DNA from 2 places in the Solibacillus sp. iso_87 genome. Region 1 is predicted to be linked to the other one. Evidence: predicted binding sites of a transcription regulator. Region 1 holds the regulator's gene; the other holds the start of a gene.
The links. The regulator CtsR, encoded in region 1, represses protease genes until heat stress. The targets are predictions, from matches to a motif close to ATGGTCAATAAAGGTCAAACA.

Region 2: a site for CtsR is predicted at 3,001-3,021, ahead of AC0VXV_RS04160 (ATP-dependent Clp protease ATP-binding subunit). Genes of this name have one in related genera too.

The regions. Positions count from the first base shown of each region.
Region 1 is NZ_CM149656.1:3,859,169-3,864,500, reverse strand. It holds gene AC0VXV_RS19775 (protoglobin domain-containing protein) at 136-1,449, opposite strand; gene AC0VXV_RS19770 (acyltransferase) at 1,592-1,822, shown strand; gene AC0VXV_RS19765 (DUF4870 domain-containing protein) at 1,943-2,248, shown strand; gene AC0VXV_RS19760 (CtsR family transcriptional regulator) at 2,450-2,914, shown strand; gene AC0VXV_RS19755 (UvrB/UvrC motif-containing protein) at 2,927-3,469, shown strand; gene AC0VXV_RS19750 (protein arginine kinase) at 3,466-4,563, shown strand; gene AC0VXV_RS19745 (ATP-dependent Clp protease ATP-binding subunit) at 4,560-5,332, shown strand, end outside.
Region 2 is NZ_CM149656.1:857,311-862,642, forward strand. It holds gene AC0VXV_RS04140 (alpha-amylase family glycosyl hydrolase) at 1-559, shown strand, start outside; gene AC0VXV_RS04145 (Cof-type HAD-IIB family hydrolase) at 824-1,630, opposite strand; gene AC0VXV_RS04150 (dienelactone hydrolase family protein) at 1,733-2,497, shown strand; gene AC0VXV_RS04155 (metal-sulfur cluster assembly factor) at 2,559-2,867, shown strand; gene AC0VXV_RS04160 (ATP-dependent Clp protease ATP-binding subunit) at 3,041-5,173, shown strand.

The DNA of each region.
Region 1 (5,332 bases):
GTACCAATTAATAAAAAGAAAACCCTTATTAAGAAACGGATATTTTAACGCACAGCAAAAAAAATGCTATTTTTCTCACAGAGAAAAATAGCATTTATGGGTTATGTTCCACCTTCTTTTAGTATTTAAGCAAAATTAATCATGCAGTTCCTGAACAATGTGGAGCAATGAATCCGATGATGTTAACACATTGTTTGTTGTATGTGTTAAACCGGTAATAACAGATGAAATGGCATGAATGTCTTCATTCGTGTTTTCATATTGCGTTTTAATGCCATGTACGGCTTCAGTAATTGATGTAAAGGAATCCGCCAAGTTTTTTTGCGTATCCACACTCATTTTTACTTGCTCATCAACACTTGAAACAGAGTCGGACATTTGTGAAATACTAAGTTCGGTTTCTTTAATTAAATGAGAGACGTTTTGTACCGCATTTTTAGTTTCCTCAGCAAGCTTTCGAACTTCATCAGCTACTACGGCAAATCCTTTCCCATGTTCACCTGCACGTGCTGCTTCAATAGATGCATTTAATGCAAGCAAGTTTGTCTGATCGGCAATCCCTGTTACTAACCCTACAATTTCAGCAATTTTTTTGGACGATTGACGCAATTTAACCATTGATGATTCAAGAGTGTCCACACGATCTAAAATGTTTGTCATGATTGCTGTCTGGTTAACTAAATATGTAGTCCCTGTCGTTGATTTATTTTCTGTTTCCGCTACTAAATTTAATCCTTGTGTTGTGTTGGAAGCAATTTCTTCGGATTGACTCGCAATTTCCTGTAATGAGGCATTTGTCTGATCACTAATATGCGTTAACTCTTGTGCAGTATGTTGAATTCGCTCCACAATTCGGTATTTCATTTCCAAACTTTCAGTACGAATGCGCTGCTCTTCTTTTTCATATGCTTCAATCACAAGCTGCTGCTCAAAGTTGATTAGTTTTGAAAAAGCATTAATTGCTTTAGCCATTTCTTCATTTGACATTTCAATTTTACTAATAAAGTCGATAAACGTGGTCATTAGCGATTGGAATGATGCAATATACCACTTTGATTGCAGTCCGATTTTAACATGGACATGTGCAATCGTTTGTCGTTCCTCTATATAATTTGAATCGATATTACAGTTGAACATCGCTTCTAAATGCTTTGTTAATGTCCCTTTAAGACGCTCCATTCGAGCTGAACTTCCTATAATATCCACAAGCTCCGGACTTAAGCTAATCGCACCATAAAACTTCTCCACCATAACTGGAACAACTTGTTTTGCAAAAGGTTCCAGCTGTTTAATCACGGCTAAATCCTCTTTCGTTAAATTTAGCAATTGAAGCTGTTTATGTAAGTTAGGATAGTTTGAAACATCCAGGTTTACTTGCTGTGCATAATTTGCAATATCAAAATAAGGCTTGTTTGAAACTTTTGTTGCTCTAGAAAACAGAATACCCATGTTCTTCCTCGATTCATGTATTATTAAATAATACTATTTTACTGTTTATATCGGATGAAATATTAATATTTCTATAGAGATTAAAAATTTACAGTAATTTGTATTTGAGGTAATATAACTATTAAAATGGATGCAGTAAATAGTGAAAGGCGTTGTAATGATGAAGTTTCATAAAGGGCGTTTAAAATTTGTTTTACCATTGTCGCTTGGAGTTGCGATCGCATCGTATATCATGCTAGTAAACAATTATGCAGAAGTAGGCTACCGTGACCGCATTTTAATAGTTATTGGAGCAACCATCTTAACCGCAGTTATTTCCTACTTTTTATTCCCACAAGAAGGGGATAACCCGAAAGATAGAGGCCCATATTAATCAAATATAGACATCAAAAGAAATCTCGAAATAAAAATTCGGGATTTTTGTCCTCTCTATGAAACTTTTACGAATATTATCCGTAAATAAGCTAATAAACTAAAGTGAGGTTGATAACAAATGGAATCTAAATGGTCGAAAATCATTATTCATGCCAGTGCATTCTTTGCGCCGTTCCTAGTACCGATTCTGTTTTTCTTAATAAGTTCTGAAGATGAAGTAAAGCGTACAGCAATCCAAGCATTGCTTTTCCAAGTCGTATTCGGAATTTTAATAGCCATTGCAGGAGTTCTTTCTGTATTGTTAATTGGTTTACCATTCCTATTAGTATTTTTACTCATCTTCTGGATTGCACCGGTCATCGGTATTGTAAAAGCATTATCTGATCAGCACTGGAATTATCCAATTGTAGGACGCTGGGTATAATTTATCCTCAATTTGGCAAAGTTCATAAAAGCGGTAAGGTTTGTTTAAAACACCTTATCGCTTTTTTTACATAAATAGGGATTTATTAATGTAAAAATAGGGAAACCTAAAACAAGAGTGATTAGTTGCATTTCAAAAAAAAAATATTGTATATTTAAGTCAAAGATAGTCAAAGTCAGTTGATGAGAGGTGAGAGACAGCATGAGGAATATATCTGACATAATTGAAGGGTATTTGAAGGAAGTTATTGAATTAGAGGGACAGGGACTTATTGAAATAAAGCGAAATGAATTAGCAAAGCAATTTGCCTGTGCTCCTTCCCAAATCAATTACGTTATCAATACGCGTTTCACGACCGAGCATGGCTACTATGTAGAGAGTAAGCGGGGTGGTGGCGGTTATATTCGGATTTTGCGAGTAACGATCCACTCTAAGAAAAATCTATTGGACGAAATGGAAACACAAATAGGTAACGAAATTGCTCAAACTAATGCTGAACGTATTATTTTCCGGTTATTGGATGAGGACATTATTACAGAGCGAGAAGCAAGCATTATGAAGGCCGCTTTAGACCGGGTCACATTACAGGTAGGTTTACCGCTGCGTGATCAGCTAAGAGCACGTATTATGCATGCAATGCTACAAACGATTTCTTTTGAAAAGTAGAGGTGGATTATTATGATATGTGAGCATTGTAAACAGCGTCATGCCAATGTTACCGTTACTCAAGTTCACAATGGTCAAAAAGTGGAGCGTCACTACTGTGAAGTATGTGCCACTCAATTTCATCCATTTCAATTTGACGTAAATGAAGAGCCTGCATCTCTTCAGCAGCTTATTTCAAATTGGTTCAATTTTGTACCTGTGAATGCAAAGAAAGAAAGTACGACAACGAATACAAACAGCCCAAAATCCTGTCCTTCCTGCGGGTTTACGTACCGACAGTTTTTAAAGCAAGGGAAATTTGGATGCGGTCAATGTTACGAAACATTTAGCGAGCAATTACCACAGCTACTTGAACGTCTTCAGGCAGGTACTCAGCATGTAGGGTATGTGGAAGAAGGACCTTCAAAAGAAAAAGTAGAACAACAAATCCAAGAGCTCCGTTCATCACTGCAGCAAGCTATTGCGGAAGAGCGTTTTGAAGATGCAGCTTCCATACGTGATGAAGTAAGGGAATTGGAAAGTAAAATAAAACAGGAAGGTGAGGGGAACGCATGAACATCGAGCATTTTTTAACGAATGCCAGTCCCAGCTGGATGCAACACGAAAGCGATTCCGATATCGTCATTAGCACGCGCATTCGGCTTGCTCGTAATATTGCCAATACTCGATTTCCGATAAGTTTTACAGAACAGGAAGCACAAATAATCGAAGAAAAATTGATGAAGTCATTATTATCTTCGGATAACAACCCATATCAGTTTTCCTATTTCCAAATAAAAGATATGCCGGTTTTACAACGCCAAATTTTAGTGGAGAAGCATTTGATCAGCCCGAATTTGGCACGAAGAAAAAAAATTGGATCATTTTTTTTAACAAAAGATGAATCCATTAGCATATTAGTAAATGAAGAGGATCATATTCGCATACAGAGTCTTACTCAAGGGATGAATTTAAAAGAAGCATTTGATAAGGCTCGCAATATTGACCGCTACTTAAGTAAGTCAATTGCGTATGCATATGAAGACCGCTATGGTTATTTGACAAGTTGCCCAACAAATGTCGGAACAGGACTTCGAGCTTCTGTCATGCTCCATTTACCAGCACTCACAATGATGAAACAGATGAATCCATTAATTCAGATGATGACAAGATTAGGAATGGTTGTGCGGGGTATATATGGGGAAGGCAGTGAAAATTTAGGGAATATTTATCAAATATCAAACCAGATCACATTAGGTAAATCAGAAGAAATGATTTTGCAGGAGCTTCAGGATGTTGTAGAGCAAGTAATCAAAAAAGAAGAACTTGCCCGCAAAAATTTGCTGATGCGTGCCCCCTCGATGTTGGAAGACCGCTTAAGCCGTTCCCTTGGTACATTGAAGTACGCAAAAATTTTAACGAGTGAAGAAGCGGCAAGCTGTTTATCAAATGTACGTCTTGGGGTAAGTTTAGGATTATTAGAAGCAATTTCACAGCGTAAACTAAATGAGTGCATGCTTATTATGCAACCTGGACTCATTCAGCAATATATTGGTACTACGTTACAACCAGCAGAGCGTGATATGTATCGTGCGAAGCTGTTGCAAGAAAAGTTAAACGAGCAAGATGAAGCTACAAACAATGGGGAAAAAGGAGAGGATTTTCTATGATGTTTAATCGATTCACACAACGTGCTCAGAAGGTATTACAACTTGCTCAAGAAGAGGCAATTCGTCTTAAGCATAAAGAAATCGGAACTGAACATATTTTACTTGGCTTAATTCGTGAAGGTGGCGGAATTGCCGCTAAAGCTTTGGAAGCAATTAATATTAGCCCTCAAATGATTGAAACTGGCATTGAGGAACTCGTTGGAAAAGGTACTGAAGATGTAGGCCCAATCGTACATTACACACCACGTGCTAAAAAGGTAATCGAACTTTCATTGGATGAATCACGTAAATTAGGGCATGCGTATGTCGGAACAGAGCATATTTTATTAGCTTTAATTCGTGAAGGTGAAGGGGTTGCTGCCCGCGTATTGGCGAATACAGGTGTAAGCATCAATAAAGCACGCCAACAAGTTTTACTTTTATTAGGCAATAATGATTCAAACACTAGTGGTAATTCCAGCATGACACAAACAGTAAATACACCAACACTTGATAGTTTAGCCCGCGATTTAACAGCTGTAGCGCGTGAAGGTTCACTTGACCCGGTTATCGGTCGCTCAAAAGAAATTACACGTGTTGTAGAAGTACTGTCACGTCGTACAAAAAACAACCCGGTACTGATCGGGGAACCAGGTGTCGGTAAAACGGCTATTGCAGAAGGCTTGGCACAGCAAATTATCAATAATGAAGTACCGGAAACGCTGCGCGATAAACGTGTAATGACGCTTGATATGGGTACAGTTGTTGCAGGTACGAAATATCGTGGGGA
Region 2 (5,332 bases), 950 kb from region 1:
AATCTCGATTGCGAGCACGCTTTTACTTCCTGGTGTGCCGATCGTACAATATGGATCTGAAATTGCGATGAATGGGGAAGCGGGTGTTGAAGCACACCAGTACTACAATTTTAAAACAGACTCGGAATTAGCCGATTATGTCGGAAAGCTTCAGTCTTTACGAAATGATTCCGATACTTTGCGTAACGGGGAATTTAAATGGCTTGAAAATGAAGACGGCTATGTTGTATTTGAACGCAAATCCGATGAAGAAACATGGATTGTAGTCATTAATAATAGTAGTAAAACAAAACGTGTGCATATTCCGGTGGCTGAGCTAGGTGAAGGAAAAGAAGTTCGCGGAATGTTCAACAGTGAAATCATCCGTGAAAATAAAGACGGCAACTATGCGATTATTTTAGACCGTGAAATGGTTGAAGTGTACCAAGTGATTGAAGCGCGTGGCATTAACACTTCTTATATTGTTGCACTTGGATTGGTCGTTGTGTTATACACAGCATTTATGATTGTTATTATGAAGCGCGGAAAAAAACGCCGTGCAGAAAATTCAGCTCAATAAAGTGAAACTTCAATCAGTGGGGGTTTTTTTACCCCCACTGATAAAAAGGAACCCAAACTAAAACCGTCACATCCTGTGCCAACGCTTGCGTGACCAACATCGTGTTGGCCCGAACCAATCGGGCTTTTACGGGTAGTTGACCTCCTGCCTATCCTTTTCCCCTGCATAAGTCTAAAGGCAGTAGTCTACTACCCGTTAATGCGGGATAAAATGAAACAGCCTGGAGAAGCAGACAACATGCTTTTCCAGGCTGTTTATATTTTATTACAGTTTTAGTCGGTCCTGCAGAAATTTCCCGATGCCGTCTTCGTTGTTCGATAACGTAATTTCATTGGCGATTGATTTCAAATCGTCTATTCCGTTACTCATCGCAACGCCAACGCCTGCGTATTCAATCATTTCCAAGTCATTATCCTCATCGCCAAATGCAATGATGCGATCACGCGGAATGCCCATTTCTTTTGCAATATAGTCGATGCCTACTGCTTTACTTAACCCTTTATGGACAATTTCGATAATCGGGAATGGAGCTCCCCAACGACGATGCTCGATCAGTTCAGCGTGCACATCCTGTAAATGCTTGCGGATGATCGGTGTATTGACATCATCGGCTTGAATGAGTAAACTTGTCGGATTTTCCTTTAATGTATTTTTCAGATCGCCAGTTAAAATATTGGGATTACCCATATGCAGCAACTGAAGCACACCTTCATCTTCACGGTGAAGGTACACATCATCCAATACTTCGGCGATTAAGTTGTCGTATTCATATTTATGAACAGATTCTACAACATCATGGACTACACTTAAATCGACAGTTGTATGAATCGTTTTCCACATCGGATTTTTAGGGTGGTGGATGAGGGCTCCGTTGAAATTGACAATCGGAGTTGTTAAACTAAGCTCCTGATAATAAAGCTGACTCGCACGATACGGACGTCCTGTCGCAATCATCACCTGATGACCTGCTTCTTTTGCCTTCAACAAAGTTTCCTTTGTCAGCGCAGAAATTTTCTTCTCGTCCGTCAATAAAGTGCCGTCTAAATCTAATACAATTAAATGTTCGTTCATAAGAGTAAGCCTCCTTTAGCCTGGGTATAATTGTAACGTGCAAAAATAGCATTCGTCAAAGTTTTGAAACATCGACCAATTTTTGCTAATGTAAACAAAGAGGTGAGAAATTTGATAGTTGATAAAGAACAATGGAAGTCCATTCCATTACTGCATGTATATGATGAAACGATGGATGAGCAAACACCGGTCGTAATTTTTCTTCATGGTTTTTTAAGCGCAAAGGAACATAATTTACATTACGCTTATCAGTTTGTGCAACAAGGTGTACGCGTTATACTACCGGATGCATTAATGCATGGCGAGCGCTCGAACCAATTGACAGAAGATCAGATGAACTTTAACTTCTGGAAAATTGTATTAAAGTCAGTGGAAGAAGTACATACTATTTATGAAGAATTGAAGCTGAAAAACTTGGCAGGGAACAAGGTTGGGATTGCCGGGACTTCAATGGGCGGAATTGTCACTTCAGGCTGTTTAGCGATCTATCCATGGATTGAAACGGCAGGTATTTGTATGGGAACGACAAGCTATACGAAACTGGCCCTCCATCAAGTAGAGGATTTAAAGCAAAAAGGCGTAACATTTCCGCTATCTGAAGAACAGCAAAACGGCTTGCTTCAAATGCTCCAAAAATTCGATATGGAGCAGCATGAAGATTTATGGGCAAACAAACCGATTATTTTCTGGCATGGTGAGCGCGATACGGTCGTTCCTTATCATATGAGCCGAGATTATGTTGAACAACTAGAAAAAGAAAAAAAAGCAGAACATATTACTTATTTGGCAGAACGAAAAGCAGGGCATGCGGTTTCGAGAAACGGGATTTTGCAAGTCACGCAATTTATGGCGCAATGTTTGGCATAAATCTTGCGTTCTGCTATGATTAACATTAACACCATGGCGAAAGGGGAAGTTTAAAATGGCAATTGATCACGATATGAAAGAAAGTATGTTAGGTGCATTGGAAAACGTAATTGACCCTGAGTTAGGCATTGATATCGTCAACTTAGGCTTAGTATATGAAGTGGATTTAACAGACAAGGGCTTAGCAATCGTTACGATGACATTAACATCAATGGGTTGTCCGCTCGCACCGGTTATCGTTGACCAAGTAACAACGGCACTTAGCGAATTACCGGAAGTAAAAGAAGTAAAAGTCGATATCGTATGGCAACCGGCATGGTCTAAAGATAATATGTCACGCTATGCAAAGATGGCATTAGGCATTCGTTAATTAATAAATGAATAAATAAATTGAAATTCGGTCATTTTGCATATAGGCAAAGTGATCGTTTTTTATTAGAAAATTTGCGAAAGAAACAGGGCGTAATTATTTGTTGTTTGACCAAATTTGACTTATAATTAAAATAATCAAAAAAGGTCAAACTAAATGAAAGGGTGCATTCTATGCAATTTAACCAAACACAAGATAATCGTCCGCCCTTAGAACAATTTGGACGTAACTTAATTGAACAAGTAAAAAACGGTAAGATGGATCCGGTTATTGGACGAGACGAGGAAATCCGGAACGTCATTCGTATTCTTTCACGTAAAACAAAAAACAATCCGGTCCTCATCGGTGAGCCAGGTGTTGGTAAAACAGCGATTGTCGAAGGGCTGGCACAGCGAATCGTAAGACAGGATGTTCCTGAAGGATTAAAAGATGCGGAGCTTTATGAACTGGATATGAGTGCACTGATTGCCGGTGCATCATATCGCGGGCAGTTTGAAGAGCGGCTGAAATCGGTATTAAAGCAAGTGAAAGAATCAGAAGGGCGTATTATTTTATTCATCGATGAGATCCATACAATTGTCGGTGCAGGGAAAACAGACGGAGCAATGGATGCAGGAAATATGCTGAAACCAATGCTTGCACGCGGTGAACTGCACTGTATTGGAGCGACAACATTGGATGAATACCGGATGTATATCGAGAAAGATCCTGCATTGGAACGCCGCTTCCAGCAAGTAATGGTGCGAGAACCTTCTATTGAAGATACAGTATCCATTTTACGAGGAATAAAAGATCGTTTTGAAGAACATCACCGTGGTGTACGCATTCATGACCGCGCGATTATTGCAGCGGCCCAACTGGCAAACCGTTATATTACAGACCGCTTTTTACCGGATAAAGCAATTGATCTGGTTGATGAAGCATGTGCAATGATCCGCATCGAGATCGATTCAATGCCACAGGAACTGGATCAGTTAACGCGCCGCCTCACTCAGCTGAAAATTGAACAGCAGGCACTGAAAAAAGAAAAAGATGATGCGAGCAAAAAACGTCTTGAAATAATTACAGATGAAATTGATACATTGGAAGTATCGATAAAGTCAATGAAGGAACAGTGGGAACTCGAGAAAAACGGCTTACAAATTGTGCGGGATAAAAAAGATGAACTGAAAAGAATGGAAGCCGAGCGCGATGATTTATTTATTTCAGGCAGTAATTTAGCGCGGGCAAGTGAGCTTCAATACAGTAAAATACCTCAGCTTGAAAAGGAAATTGCCGAACTGGAACTACAGTTGAAACAGTCGGAAGGTAACCGGATGCTGCGTGAAGAAGTGACTGAAGAAGAAATCGCTAAAATTATTTCACGCTGGACAGGTATTCCGGTAACGAAACTTGTTGAAGGTGAACGCGAAAAACTGCTCCGTTTAAAAGATACACTGCATGAACGGGTAGTTGGTCAGGGCGATGCGGTAACGTATGTAACGGAAGCAGTTTGGCGTGCGCGTTCTGGTATTAAAGATCCAAATAAGCCAATCGGAAGCTTCTTGTTCCTCGGTCCAACCGGTGTCGGAAAAACGGAATTGGCAAAAGCGTTGGCCGCACAACTATTCGATTCAGAAGACCATTTCATCCGTATTGATATGAGCGAGTATATGGAGAAGCATTCTGTATCACGGTTAGTCGGAGCTCCTCCAGGCTATATTGGCTACGAAGAAGGTGGTCAGCTGACAGAAGCGGTACGCCGTAATCCATATTCCGTTGTACTGCTGGATGAAATCGAAAAGGCACATCCGGATGTCGCCAACATTTTACTGCAAGTACTCGATGATGGCCGCATCACCGATAGCCAAGGACGGATCGTCAACTTTACGAATACCGTCATTATCTTAACATCCAATATCGGTTCACAGTTTTTACTGGAAACATCAGAAGAATCGAAACAGCTTGTCCAAGCGGCATTACGCCAGCACTTTAAGCCTGAGCTGTTAAACCGGATGGATGATATAATTATGTTCCATGCATTATCGAATGAGCACTTCCATAAGATTGCCTGGAAATATGTAAAGCAGCTTCAAGATCGGGTAGCAGAACAGGAAATTACGCTTTCTGTTGACGGGGAAGTTGTAGACTGGATTGTGAAGCACGGAATTGACCCGCAGTTTGGTGCACGTCCGCTCAAACGTTTTGTCCAACGCCATTTGGAGACGATTGTTGCCCGTGAGCTGTTAAAAGGGGAAGTTACAGCAGGTGGAAGTTTATCGATTGCATTGGAAAATGAAGAGTTGGTTATAAAAAAATCAAATTAAGTGTGAAGACAGCTTGTGCGTAAATGCGTACAAGCTTTTTTATTTAGGGAGGATTAGAGTTCTAATATAAATGAAAAAGTTCCAATAAAAGCCGGAAGTTCTAATTAGAGGTACTACTGTTCAAATAAACGGGTCGACTTTTCTAATATTGAGTATATA